One region of the Kitasatospora sp. NPDC087271 genome, then DNA from elsewhere that is predicted to be linked to it. Evidence: riboswitches for the same ligand, from Rfam matches in the RefSeq annotation. Region 1 holds a riboswitch; the other holds the start of a gene.
What was found. A riboswitch is a leader RNA that binds a small molecule or an ion and turns the genes downstream of it on or off. The one in region 1 is predicted to bind cyclic di-AMP.

Region 1 (7,018 bases):
GCGGCCGCCCGGCTCAAGGACCTCGTCCCCGAGGCGCGGATCGCCACCGCGCACGGGCAGATGGGGGAGAACCAGCTGGAGAAGGTCGTCGTCGACTTCTGGGAGAAGGAGTTCGACGTCCTGGTGTCGACCACGATCGTGGAGTCCGGCATCGACATCTCCAACGCCAACACCCTGATCGTCGAGCGCGGGGACACCTTCGGCCTCTCCCAGCTGCACCAGCTGCGCGGCCGGGTCGGCCGGGGCCGCGAGCGCGGCTACGCGTACATGCTGTACCCGCCGGAGAAGCCGCTCACCGAGACCGCGCACGAGCGCCTGGCCACCATCGCCCAGCACACCGAGATGGGCGCCGGCATGTACGTGGCGATGAAGGACCTGGAGATCCGCGGCGCCGGCAACCTGCTCGGCGGCGAGCAGTCCGGGCACATCGCGGGCGTCGGCTTCGACCTCTACATGCGGATGGTCGGCGAGGCGGTGGCCGAGTTCCGCGAGTCGCTGGCGAACGGCGGCGAGCCGGAGGAGGAGCCGCTGGAGGTGAAGATCGAGCTGCCGGTCGACGCGCACGTGCCGCACGACTACGCGCCCGGCGAGCGGCTACGGCTGCAGGCGTACCGCTCGATCGCGGCGGTCAACTCGGAGGCGGACATCCAGCAGGTCCGGGACGAGCTCGTCGACCGCTACGGCAAGCTGCCCGAGCCGGTGGAGAACCTGCTGCTGGTCGCGGCGCTGCGGCTGTACGCCCGGCGGTGCGGCATCGCGGACATCACCCTCCAGGGGGCCAACGTCCGGTTCGGGCCGGTGGAGCTGCGGGAGTCCCAGCAGCTGCGGCTGAACCGGCTCTACCCGCGCAGCCAGGTCAAGGCGGCCGCCCAGCAGCTGCTGGTGCCGCGGCCGAGCACCGGGCGGATCGGCGGCAAGCCGCTGGTCGGGCGGGAACTGCTGGGCTGGTGCAGCGAGTTCCTGTCGGCGATGTTCGACGACCTGGCGGGGTCGAAGAAGTAGGACCCCGGCGGGAGGGGCGGGTCCCGTCGGGCCCGTCCCCGCCCCGGGCGGGCGGCGGGTAGGTTCGGGGTGTGACGACGAATGTTCCGGACGCGAAGCTGATCCTGTTGACGACCACCCACCGGGTGGCCCCCGGGTTGCTGGCGTGGCCGGCGTGGGAGGCGCTGCGGTCGGCGGGGCGGGTGCTGGCGGGGGACGCGGGGCATCCGCAGGTGGCGGCGGTGCGGCAGGCCGGGGTGGAGGTCGAGGTCGTGGCGGCGGGATCGGCACCGGCGCTGGCGCGGCTGCTGACCGGACAGCCGGGCGGGGCTGGGCCGACGGTGTGGCTGGGCAGCCCGGACGGGGATCCGGGGCTGACGGACGCGCTGGCGCGGCTGGCGGTGGAGCACGCCGGTGAGGTGCCGGAGATCGAGGTGCTGCCGGGGTCGTACGACCTGCCGGGGGCGCGGCTGCTGGACCTGGTGTCGGTGATGGACCGGCTGCGCTCGCCGGGCGGTTGCCCGTGGGACGCCGAGCAGACGCACGAGAGCCTGGTGAAGTACCTGGTCGAGGAGGCGTACGAGCTGGTCGAGGCGATCGAGGAGGGGGACCGGGAGACGCTGCGCGAGGAGTTGGGCGACGTGCTGCTCCAGGTGTTCTTCCACTCCCGGATCGCCGAGGAGCACCCGGCGGAGGCGTTCTCGATCGACGACGTGGCCGGTGACATCGTCGAGAAGCTGATGTACCGGCACCCGCACGTGTTCGGGGACGTCGAGGCGGAGGGCGCCGCCGAGGTGGAGGCGAACTGGGAGCAGCTGAAGGCGGCCGAGAAGGCGGACCGGGAGTCGGTGCTGGACGGCGTGCCGGCCGGGCTGCCGTCGCTGGCGTACGCGGCGAAGCTGGTGTCGCGGGTGCGCCGGGCGGGCTTCGCGGGCGTGCCGGACGAGCCGTACGCGCTGCCGGCGGAGCTGACGGCGCAGTCGGCGGGCCGGCTGCTGCTGGCGGTGGCGCAGCGGGCGCACGACGCCGGGGTGGACGTGGACGCGGCGCTGCGCTCGGCCGCGCGCGGTTACCGGGACGCGGTGCGCGCGGCCGAGGGCCTCGGGCCGGTCGGCGGGTAGCGGGCCCGGGCAGGGCCTCAGGCGGCCGTGGCGGTGTTCTCGATCGGCCGCCGCTGCCGGGGGACGACTTCGCCGATGGCCTCGCCGACGAGGGCGAGGAGTTCGGCGAGGCGTTCGAGGTCGAGGCGGGCGGGCAGTTCGGCGAGCGAGACGATCCGCTCGCCGTCGGGGCCGGCGACGCAGAACAGGTCGATGGGGCCGAGGTGCTTCTCGGCGGTGTCGACGAGGGCGGCGACGTCGCTGGGGCGGCGGATGTCGCCGCCGACGCCGACGACGGGGCAGCCCGGCCGGTCGAGTTCGGTGGCGAGGTCCTCGGCGACGCCCGCACGTTGGTCGGCGATCAGCACTCCGGCGGCGCCGGCGGCGGCGAACCGGCGGGCGAGCTCGGCTCCCGATCCGCCGTCGAGTACCGCGATGACGACGACTGCCCCGCTGACCCGCATGGTCTGCTCCTCCCTGTGGGCGACACCGCACCGGCGCCCACGATTTCTGCGGAGGATCGTAGGCAGGTCCTGACCCTCCGCAACAGGGATTACCCCTCAGGTGACCAGGGTCACGCCCGCCACCCGGCCAAGAGCTGTCCAAGAGCTGTCCACGGACCGTCCACGGGGCGTCCACGGAGCGTTGACGGGCCGTCCGCCGGGTGTCGACGATCCGGCCCCGCCGGTCGCGTCCGCCGGAGGCGGTGCGGCCCCGACCCACCGGATACGGTCGACGCATGCCAGTGCAGCCCGATCCCGCCGCCCCGCAGCTCTTCACCTGGGAGTTCGCCACCGATCCGTACCCCGCCTACGCCTGGTTGCGCGAGCACGCCCCGGTTCACCGCACGACGCTGCCGAGCGGGGTGGAGGCCTGGCTGGTGACCCGCTACGCGGACGCGCGGCAGGCGCTGGCGGACGGCCGGCTGTCGAAGAACCCGGCGCACCACAGCGAGCAGGCGCACCGCACCGGGCGGGTGGGAATTCCGGGGGAGCGCCAGGCGGACTTGATGACGCATCTGCTGAACATCGACCCGCCGGACCACACCCGGCTGCGCCGGCTGGTGTCGAAGGCGTTCACGCCGCGCCGGGTGGCGGAGTTCGAGCCGCGGGTGCAGCAGCTCACGGACCGGCTGATCGACGGCTTCGCGCAGCGCGGTTCGGCGGACCTGATCCACGAGTTCGCGTTCCCGCTCCCCATCTACGCGATCTGCGACCTGCTGGGCGTGCCGGCCGAGGACCAGGACGACTTCCGGGACTGGGCCGGGATGATGATCCGGCACGGCGGCGGCCAACGCGGAGGCGTGGGGCGGGCGGTGAAGCGGATGCGGGCGTACCTGCTGGAGCTGATCCACCGCAAGCGGGCGGATCCGGGTGATGACTTGATCTCGGGCCTGATCCGGGCGAGCGACCACGGCGAGCACCTGAACGAGAACGAGGCCGCCGCGATGGCGTTCATCCTCCTGTTCGCGGGGTTCGAGACGACCGTCAACCTGATCGGCAACGGCACGTACGCGCTGCTGCGCAACCCGGAGCAGCGCAGGCTGCTGCAGGAGTCGGTGGTGCGCGGCGAGACGGCGCTGCTGGAGACCGGGATCGAGGAACTCCTGCGCTACGACGGGCCGGTGGAGATGGCGACGTGGCGTTTCGCGACGCGGCCGCTGTCGATCGGCGGGGTGGACATCCCGGTGGGCGATCCGGTGCTGGTGGTGCTGGCCGCGGCGGATCGCGATCCGGCCAGGTTCGCGGACGAGAACACCCTGGACCTGGCCCGCACGGACAATCCGCACCTGGGTTTCGGCCACGGGATCCACTACTGCATCGGCGCCCCGCTGGCCCGCCTGGAGGGGCGGAGCGCACTGGCCACGCTGCTTTCCCGGCTGCCGGACCTGCGGCTCGCGGAAAACCCGGAGAACCTGCGCTGGAGGGGCGGCCTGATCATGCGCGGCCTGCGGGAACTCCCGGTCGAATTCACTCCGGAGACCCGCTCTCCGCACGCGCCGCCGGTCACGCCGACCGCCGCCCCGACACGCTGACGGCATGTCTCCGGCGGCCCGTGGAGCCAGGTCTGAACCCGCATTAATCCGGACATACCGCCGCCGTTGGTAGGCGATTGACCACGCGCCGTAATTTGTGTGTGATATCGGTGATATGAGCTTGTTATTGGTCTGATGATCTGTCTACTCTCCCTGGAGTTCGCAGCTGCGGACCTCGTGCGCGGAACGCCGAATCCTGCCCGCCGCGTCACGGGAAACCGACCAGACCCTGGGCAGGGGCGGGGGAACCAGGTTTGTTGCCGTTCCCCGACGGCTTGGGGTGAAGCCGCCCGAGCGGAATCGTTTCCGCTTTCGGCGGCCGGGCCACCTCCCGGTCCGAACCCGACAGCTCACCTCGCAGGCGTGCGGAGAGGGACCTCTTCATGCTGTTCGTTGGAACCGGCCGCCACCGCCGTCGCACCCAGACCGAGAAGGCCATCGCCGTCGCCGGTGTGGCCGGCGTCGGACTCGCGATGCCGCTCCTCACCGCCACCGGCGCCTCCGCCGCCCCGGCCTCCACCTGGGACGCCGTCGCCCAGTGCGAGAGCGGCGGCAACTGGAGCATCAACACCGGCAACGGCTTCTCCGGCGGCCTGCAGTTCACGCCCAGCACCTGGAAGGCGTACGGCGGCACCTCCTACGCCCCGCAGGCCAACCAGGCCAGCAAGGCGCAGCAGATCTCGGTCGCCGAGAAGGTGCTGGCCTCGCAGGGCCCGGGCGCCTGGCCGGTCTGCTCCCAGAAGGCCGGCCTGAGCAAGGGCGGCGCCCCGGCCTCCGTGGACACCTCCACGGACGCCAAGCCCGCCAAGCAGTCCGCCGCCAAGCCGACCCAGCAGGCGCAGGCCCCGAAGCCCGCCCAGCAGCCGGTCAAGCAGGCCGCCCCGAAGCCGGCCGCCCAGCAGCCCGTCCAGCAGGCCCCGCAGCAGACGCAGCCGCAGACCCAGGGCTTCTCCGGCAAGGCCGGCTGGGATGCCGACGCGAAGGTGTACTGGTACCAGAACAACGGCGCCTGGTACTGGACCAGCCACCAGAGCGTCTACCAGCAGTACGCGGGCCAGCCCGCCGCCCAGCCGCAGTACGCGCCCCGCGCCGCGCAGCCCGCGCAGTCCGCCCCGGCCGCGCAGCCCGCCGCCGCGCAGGGCGGTCACGACTACACCGTCCGGGCCGGCGACACGCTGTCGACGATCGCCGCCGCCCAGGGCGTGTCCGGCGGCTGGCAGTCGGTGTACGACGGCAACCGCGGCACCGTCGGCGGCAACCCCAACCTGATCATGCCCGGCCAGGTGCTGCACCTCGGCTGAGCGGCCCGGGCCCTGAACGGCCCGCGCCCTGCGGGCGAAGGGGGACGGGACCCGTCCCCCTTCGCCCGCATTCCCCCGTATTCGCCCGCTTCGATCGGGCAAGCAGGTGAACTACCGGTGGGTAGCCGGGCCACACGCTGAGACGGGACCGAGGCCAGCGCGGCCCCGGGGGCCGGGGCGGTTAGGCTCTGGTCGTAACGACTCCGCAATCGTCCCGCCGGCAGCACCCAACGTCAGCCGGACCCTGCTTCCGCAAGGAGATGCCTCGTGCCGTCCATCGATGTCGTCGTAGCCCGTGAGATCCTCGACTCGCGTGGCAACCCCACGGTCGAGGTCGAGGTCGGCCTCGACGACGGCAGCACCGGCCGTGCCGCTGTCCCGTCGGGTGCCTCCACCGGCGCCTTCGAGGCGCTCGAGCTGCGCGACGGTGACAAGAACCGCTACTTCGGCAAGGGCGTGGAGAAGGCCGTCCTGGCCGTCATCGAGCAGATCGGCCCGGAGCTGGTCGGCTACGACGCCACCGAGCAGCGCCTGATCGACCAGGCCATGCTCGACCTGGACGCCACCCCGGACAAGTCCTCGCTCGGCGCCAACGCGATCCTGGGCGTCTCGCTGGCCGTGGCGCACGCCGCCTCCGAGGCCAGCGACCTGCCGCTGTTCCGCTACCTGGGCGGCCCGAACGCGCACGTGCTGCCCGTTCCGATGATGAACATCCTCAACGGCGGTTCGCACGCGGACTCCAACGTCGACATCCAGGAGTTCATGATCGCCCCGATCGGCGCGGAGTCCTTCTCCGAGGCCGTCCGCTGGGGCGTCGAGGTCTACCACACCCTCAAGGGCGTGCTGAAGGAGCGCGGCCTGTCCACCGGCCTCGGCGACGAGGGCGGCTTCGCGCCGAACCTGGACAGCAACCGCGAGGCCCTGGACCTCATCACCGAGGCCATCCAGAAGGCCGGCTACGTGCCCGGCCGTGACATCGCGCTCGCCCTGGACGTCGCCGCGTCCGAGTTCTACGAGGACGGCGCCTACCAGTTCGAGGGCAAGGCCATCTCCGCCGTCGAGCTCATCGAGTACTACGCCGAGCTGGTCGACGCCTACCCGCTGGTCTCCATCGAGGACCCGCTGGACGAGTCGGACTGGGACGGCTGGAAGGCCATGACCGTCAAGCTGGGCGACAAGGTCCAGCTGGTCGGCGACGACCTGTTCGTCACCAACCCGGCCCGCCTGGCCAGGGGCATCGAGACCGGCACCGCCAACGCGCTGCTGGTGAAGGTGAACCAGATCGGCTCGCTGACCGAGACCCTGGACGCCGTCGAGCTGGCCCAGCGCAACGGCTACCGCTGCATGATGTCGCACCGCTCCGGCGAGACCGAGGACGTCACCATCGCCGACCTGGCCGTCGCCACCAACTGCGGCCAGATCAAGACCGGTGCCCCGGCCCGCTCCGAGCGCGTCGCCAAGTACAACCAGCTGCTGCGCATCGAGGAGATCCTCGACGACGCCGCCGAGTACGCCGGCCGCGGCGCCTTCCCGCGCTTCCGCTCCGCGGAATAGCAAGCACAGCCGCTTCGCGGAATAGCGAGCACAGCCGCTCCGCGGAG
Region 2 (7,018 bases), on a different contig from region 1:
GGTGCTCGCCCCGCGCGTCGGTGTGCCCGGGGGCCGTCAGTGCCATGCGGCCAAGCATCCCTCCGTGTCGGGCGTGTGACACGGCCTTGTACGGCAGGTGGACTAGCCCGCTCGTTCTCCTGACTGGTGGCCGGGATGGTTGCCTCAGGCAATAGGCTTGGGGCGGGCAATCCCGCCTCCCGCCGCCGACGCCGGGGCTCCGGGGGGAGCGCCTAGCCCACCCAGGGACCACCCGAGAGGACCCCCGATGACCGTCCCCGCCCTGACCGCCGAGACGCGCTGGCGCTGCACCCTGTGCGGAAACCTCACCCGCTTCGACGTGACCCGCACTGCGCGGGTCACCGAGTTCCTGCACTTCGACCTGGCCGGCGAGTCCAAGGTCGAGGAGACCGAGGTGCTGAGCGAGACGATCGAGTCGGTGCGCTGCCGCTGGTGCAACGCCGTGGACCAGGTCGAGCTGGTGGCCCGTCCGGGTGCCGAGAACGCGGAGGCCTCCGCCGAGCAGGGCTGACGCCCGACGGCGCGGGGGGCGGGTGCGCGGCGCGCCTGCCCGCCGTGCTGGGACAATACAGACAGGACGCACGGAGCGTGACGACAGGGCGGCGGCCGCGGGCCGTGACCCCGTAGGACCAGGATCGGAGCCGAGGACGTGGTGGACGCAGCGAGGGAGCCCGCCGAAGCGCAGGGGCTTCAGCCCGCTGCGGCCGTGCAGGCGCGGGCCGCCGACGCGGCTCCGTCCGAGCCTGCGGCCGTCGGCGGGGCGGCGGGTCCCGATGAGTCGGTGGGCCCCGGCGGGGCGGCGGGCTCCGGCGAGGTGGCGCCGGAGCGTGGTGCCGAGAAGCTGGACCGGCCGCTGCCCGAGGGCGTGCGCCGGCGCGTGGTCGGCCTGGCCTCGGACGCGCTCGGCGGGCTGCCGCCCGGCGAGCTGCCGCAGAGCCTGCGCCAGTACGTCAAGTTCACCCCGGCCCGGCGGGCCAAGTACGCGGCCACGGCGCTGGCCGCGGCGCTGGAGTCGGAGCCGGCGTTCCGGGTGCGGATAGCGGAGCGGCTGAGGCTGGGCCAGCCGGACCTGGTGAAGGCGTTGGAGTCGGGCAGCGTTCCGGGCGCCGCCGATCCGATGGACGTCGCGGCCGCCGCCTACCTGGTGCGGTCGGCCGGTTGGAGCCGGCTGGTGGCCGAGGCCGGGGAGGAGGCCGAGCGGGCCGGCGCCGAGGGCGCGGCCGCCGAGGCCACCCGGCTGGCGGAGAAGTTGCAGGCGGAGCTCGCCGAGCTGCGGTCCGCCGCCCGGGCGGACCTGGAGCGGCAGCGCGCGGAGTCCGAGGGCGTCCGCCGGGAGGCCGAGTCGCTGCGGAAGAAGGTGCGCTCGCTGGAGAGCGACACCCGCCGGGCGCAGGCCGAGACCAGGCGGCTGACCGCCGAGCTGGAGGCCGCGAGGGCGCAGGCGGCCGCCGAGCGTGGCGCCGCGGAGTCCGAGGCGCGGCGGCTGCGGCACCGGGTCGGCGAGCTGGAGACGGCGGCCGAGCAGGGCCGCCGGTCGGCCCGCGAGGGCCGCAGCGTCGAGGACATGCGGCTGCGGCTGCTGCTGGACACGGTGCTGCAGTCGGCGCAGGGGCTCCAGCGGGAGCTGGCGCTGCCGGTCTCCCAGATCCGGCCGGGGGACCTGGTGGAGGCGGTGGTGCCGGGTGCGGCCTCGCCGCACGACGTGGCCCGGCGCGGTCTGGCCGACGACGATCCGGCGCTGCTGGACCAACTGCTGGCGATCCCGCAGGTGCACCTGGTGGTGGACGGCTACAACGTGACCAAGACGGGCTACCCGACGCTGCCGCTGGAGCAGCAGCGGATCCGGCTGCTGGGCGGGCTGGCGATGCTGGCCCAGCGCACGCAGGCGGAGGTCACCTGCGTGTTCGACGGGCAGGACCTGGACGTTCCGGTGATCATGGCGCCACCGCGCGGGGTGCGGGTGCGGTTCAGCCGGACCGGCGAGACCGCGGACGAGCTGATCCGCCGTCTGGTGCGGGCCGAGCCGCAGGGCCGTCCGGTGGTGGTGGTGTCCACCGACCGGGAGGTCGCGGAGGGCGTGCGGAAGGCCGGCGCGCGCCCCGTGGCTTCCGTTCTGCTGCTGAACCGGCTGGCGCGGCCCTGAGGGCTGCCGCGGCGGGATGACGCCTGGTCAGCGCCCGGTTTGCGGTGGTGTGCACATCCAGTGAAGCCTGCGGGGGAAGTGGAGTTCACGCCTTCGGGGGAGTGGCAAAACCCGTGGATCTTCCCTAGGGTGTGGCGTCAAACCTATTTTCCGGATTCTCACCTGATCGGGTGAGGCCGATGGAAGAAGGAGCAATTCCCTTGGCCTCCCACCGCCGTCCCAAGCAGCCGAGCCGCGCCCGGGTCTCCGTGCTCACCGCTGCCGCGGCGACCGCGGTCGCCCTCTCCGCGCAGGTCGCCGCGCACGCCGCGCCCCAGCCGAGCAAGAGCGACGTCAAGGCGCAGATCGACCAGCTCCAGCAGGACCAGGAGCAGGCGGCGGAGAAGTACAACGGCGCCAAGGAGCGGGCCGACCAGCTCCGCAAGCAGTCCGACCAGCTGCAGGACAAGGTGGCCCGCAGCCAGGACGAGATGACCCAGCTGCAGACCGGCCTGGCCGGCGTGGCGGGCGAGCAGTACCGCACCGGCGGCATCGACCCGTCCGTCCAGCTGATGCTCTCCTCGGACCCGTCGGGCTACCTGGAGAAGGCGTCCAGCGCCCAGCAGGCAAGCGCCAGCGAGTCCGAGGCGCTCAAGGGCCTGCTGGACCAGCAGCGTCGGCTGGACCAGGAGAAGTCCGAGGCCGCCGCCGTCCTGGCCTCGCTCGACTCCACCACCAAGGACCTGAACCAGGCCAAGACGGACGTCAACCAGAAGCTGAAGGCCGCGCAGGACCTGCTGAACTCGCTCAGCGCCTCCGACCGCGCCGCGCTGCGGGCCCAGCAGCAGCAGGACGACCGCGCCTCGCGCGGCAGCGACCGTGCCGACCTCGGCAGCCTCCCGCAGGCCGGCGGCTACGCGGGCGTGGCCGTCGCCAAGGCGATGAGCAAGCAGGGCTCGCCGTACGTGTGGGGCGCCACCGGCTCGACCACCTTCGACTGCTCGGGCCTGATGGTCTGGGCGTACGGCCAGGCCGGCGTCTCGCTGCCGCGCACCTCGCAGGAGCAGGGCAACGTCGGCACCAGGGTCTCGCTGGACCAGGCCCAGCCGGGCGACCTGGTCATCTACGGCCCCGACCGGCACCACGTCGGGATGTACATCGGCAACGGCATGGTGGTGCACGCGCCGCACACCGGTGACGTGGTGAAGGTGATGAAGGTCGACGCGATGCAGATCAACACGATCCGCCGGGTCTGACGTCCCGACACGCCCGAAGGGCCCGTCCGGGCCTGTGATCCACGCCACCCTCGGACCGGGGGTGGCGTTCGGGTTTTGTCCGCAGCATGACTCCCCGATGAAGAGTGATCAGCTTTATGTACGGCGGTGATCACTATGTGTCATATTCACAAAAGAACTTTGGTCTTCTTCCGTCTTTTTTCTGACAAGGATTTGAACGGATCACGGTTCAGTTACTAGGGTCGTGCCCCGAACCACCGCACTCCCGATCACCCAGCCAGGGTGGCGGCGGTGGTTTCCGTCGAGTTCGTGACGCAGCGGGGCGGGCCCAGTGCCTGCCCGACGGGGAGCCCAGCAGTCGGGGGTGCTGTCGAACGGAGCCGGGGAACCACGTTCCTCCGGGGTGAATCGGCGCCAGGTCGGCCGGTGGAACGGCCGTGAGGCGTCGTAGGGCACGCTTCCGGCCCGAACCCGTCAGCTCACCCGGTAGACGGCGTAGGAAGAAGGAGTCCGCCTTCGTGGCGTCCCATCGTCGTCCCAAGCCCGCCAGTCGCACCCGGGTCTCGATCCTGACCGGCTTCGCCGCGGCGGCCGTCGCGCTGTCCGCGCAGTCCGGCGCCCACGCCGACCCGCAGCCGACCAAGGACCAGGTCAAGGAGCAGGTCGACCAGCTCAACGAGCAGGCCGAGGTCGCGACCGAGAAGCTCAACGCCGCCCAGGAGAAGCAGCAGCAGCTGCAGAAGCAGGTCACCGACCTGCAGGACCAGGTGGCGCGGCAGCAGGGACAGGTGACCGACCTCCAGGGCGGCCTGGCCGAGATCGCCGGCGAGCAGTACCGCAACGGCGGCATATCCCAGACCGTCCAGCTGATGTTCTCCGCCAGCCCGGACACCTTCCTGAGCCAGGCCGACACGCTGAACCAGGCCGGCGGCACCCAGAAGGGCCAGCTCAAGCAGCTCCAGGACGAGCAGCGCAAGCTCGACCAGGTGCGCTCCGAGGCCCAGGGCAAGCTCGCCGAGATGGAGACCACCACCCAGCAGCTGAAGAGCGCCAAGGACGAGGTCCAGGGCAAGCTCAAGGCCGCGCAGGACCTCTTCAACACCCTGTCCGAGCAGGAGCGCCAGGCGATCCGCGCGGCCGAGGAGAAGGCCGCCGCCGAGGCCAAGGCGAAGGCCGACGCCGCGGCGAAGGCCGCCCAGCAGCAGGCGGCGGCCCAGCAGGCCGCCGACCGCTCCTCCCGCGACAACAGCCGCACCGACCTGAGCGCGTCGCAGGCCCCCGCCGCGCCGGTCACCAAGCCGAGCGCCGGCAGCTCGCGCGGCGCCGCGGCGCTGTCCATCGCCGCCTCCAAGATCGGCAGCCCGTACGTCTACGGCGCCTCCGGCCCCGGCTCCTTCGACTGCTCGGGCCTGATGGTCTGGGCGTTCAACCAGGTCGACGTCTCGCTGCCGCGCACCTCGCAGGAGCAGGCCCACGCCGGTACCCGGATCGGCACCGACCTCTCCCAGGCCCAGCCCGGCGACCTGCTGATCTTCTACGGGGACGCCCACCACGTCGGCATCTACGCGGGCAACGGCCAGGTGCTGCACGCGCCCAAGCCGGGCGCGTCGGTCCGCTACGAGGCCGTCGGCAACATGCCGCTGACCTCCATCGTGCGGGTCTGATCCCCGCTCAGGCCCTCCCAGGCCCGGCCTTCCACCACGGAAGGCCGGGCCTGCGGCTTTTCCGGCGTCTCGGACTGATGTCCGATTGCGGGTCAAATATTCGGGTTGGCAGGGGTTTGGACTCGGTTGCCCGGACTCGCTAACGTCTGCCACCGGACTCCGCTTCCAGGGCCGCCCGCGTTGGGGCGGCGGCGGGGCCCCACCGCCGGATCGGAGCCGCTGCCGCCATGCCCGTGCACCGTCGTTCCCAACTGCTCGCCCGTGCGCTGGTGCTGACCGCGGCCGCCGCCACCGCCCTGGGTGTGACGACGGGCGGCAGTGCCCAGGCCGCCCCCGCCGCGCCGGACACGCCCACCCGCAAGGACGTCAAGGCGCAGGTGGAGCAGCTCTACGGCGAGGCCGAGCAGGCGTCCGAGAAGTACAACGCCGCCCAGGAGGCGCAGCAGCGGCTCCAGGGCGAGACGACCGTCCTCCAGGGCGAGATCGCCGTCGCCCAGGACCAGCTCAACCAGCTGCGCGGCGACCTCGCCACCGTGGCCGGCGCCGAGTACCGCGGCGGCGGCATGGCCCAGACCGTCCAGCTGATGCTCTCCACAGACCCGGAGGGCTACCTGTCCCGGGCCCGCACCCTCGACCAGGCCGCCGAGCGGCAGCAGGAGACCCTGCACGAACTGGCCACCCGCCAGCGCCGGCTCGACCAGCGCCGCACCGAGACCGCCGGCAAGCTCGCCGAACTCGACCAGGTCCGTCGCTCGCTCGCCGACAGCAAGCAGCAGATCCAGCAGCGGCTCACCCAGGCCCAGCGGCTGCTCAACAGCCTGGGCGTCGCCGAGCGGGCCCGGATGGCCGCCCAGGACGCCCGGGAGGCCGAGCAGCGCGCCACCCGGGGCACCGACCGGCTGGACCTCGGCACGGCCCCGCCCGCCTCCGAGCGCGGGGCGGCCGCGCTGGCGGCCGCGGTGCGGATGATCGGCTCGCCCTACCTCTACGGATCCACCGGGCCCCGCGCCTTCGACTGCTCCGGTCTGATGTACTACAGCTGGCGGCAGGCCGGAGTGACCCTGCCGCGCACCTCGCAGGCCCAGGCGTACGCCGGGCAGCGGGTCAGCCTCTCCGAAGCGCGGCCGGGAGACCTGGTGATCTTCTACCGGGACATGCACCACGTCGGGATGTACGCCGGCGGCGGGGTGATCGTGCACGCCCCCTACCCGGGCGCCAAGGTCCGCTACGAGAGCGTCAACGCGATGCCGGTCGCGGGGGTGGTCCGGCTCTGAGCCCGGCACCGTCCGACCCCGACGCCCCCCACCCGATAGACGGCGCCCGCCGGACGCTGTCCCGGCGCGGTGCGCTGCTGCTCGCGGCCGGCGGGCTGGCCCAGCTGTCGCTGCCGCCGGCGGCCCCGGCGGCCCCCTCCGCGGCCGGGCGGGCGTCGGACCGGTGGGCGTCGGACCGGCGGGCCGAGGTGGCCGCGCTGCTGGACGCGCGGGCCCGGGCGCTTCCCTCCTGGTCCGGACCGGCGGCGATCGAGGCCGGCTACCGCAACCTGGTGCTCGGCGCGGACGCCGGACCGGAGAGGCTCACGGCCGCCGCCGACCTGGCGGTCCGGATCACCGGGTACGACGACTACCCGGTGGTGTACCCGCGCCGGATCGACCTGGTCCTGGTCGGCGGCGGCTGGCGGGTCGACCGGGAGGAGAGCGCGAGCGGGCCCCCGGCGCTCTGGGACCTCGGCTCCGCCCGGTCCGCAGCGGGCGCGCACTGCCTGGTGCTCGGACTGGCCGACGGGCCCGACCCGGCCGGTCTGGTCGCGGTGGCCGACCGGGCCGCACCCGCCGTGAGCGAGGTCTGGGGCACCGGCTGGGCGGGCCGCCTGCTGCTCGAAGTACCCGCCACCGCGGAGCAGTTCGCCCGGCTGCTGGAGGTCGACCCGGCGGGCTGGGCGGGCATGGCGGCGGTCACCTCGGCCGCCCCCGGCGCGCCCTGGCACACCCCCGCCG

Region 2: linked by a shared signal. The riboswitch ahead of ACIO9K_RS25585 (NlpC/P60 family protein) and the one ahead of ACIO9K_RS10030 (transglycosylase family protein) in region 1 are both predicted to bind cyclic di-AMP.

What each region holds. Positions count from the first base shown of each region.
Region 1 covers NZ_JBIUYQ010000004.1:271,586-278,603, forward strand. The annotation lists gene mfd (transcription-repair coupling factor) at 1-1,002, shown strand, start outside; gene ACIO9K_RS10015 (MazG family protein) at 1,074-2,102, shown strand; gene ACIO9K_RS10020 (SDR family NAD(P)-dependent oxidoreductase) at 2,120-2,545, opposite strand; gene ACIO9K_RS10025 (cytochrome P450) at 2,821-4,116, shown strand; cyclic di-AMP (ydaO/yuaA leader) riboswitch at 4,327-4,494, shown strand; gene ACIO9K_RS10030 (transglycosylase family protein) at 4,500-5,417, shown strand; gene eno (phosphopyruvate hydratase) at 5,685-6,971, shown strand.
Region 2 covers NZ_JBIUYQ010000016.1:177,287-184,304, reverse strand. The annotation lists gene ACIO9K_RS25605 (rhomboid family intramembrane serine protease) at 1-46, opposite strand, end outside; gene ACIO9K_RS25600 (hypothetical protein) at 248-511, shown strand; gene ACIO9K_RS25595 (NYN domain-containing protein) at 782-2,143, shown strand; gene ACIO9K_RS25590 (NlpC/P60 family protein) at 2,344-3,378, shown strand; cyclic di-AMP (ydaO/yuaA leader) riboswitch at 3,716-3,865, shown strand; gene ACIO9K_RS25585 (NlpC/P60 family protein) at 3,876-5,021, shown strand; gene ACIO9K_RS25580 (NlpC/P60 family protein) at 5,249-6,295, shown strand; gene ACIO9K_RS25575 (hypothetical protein) at 6,484-7,018, shown strand, end outside.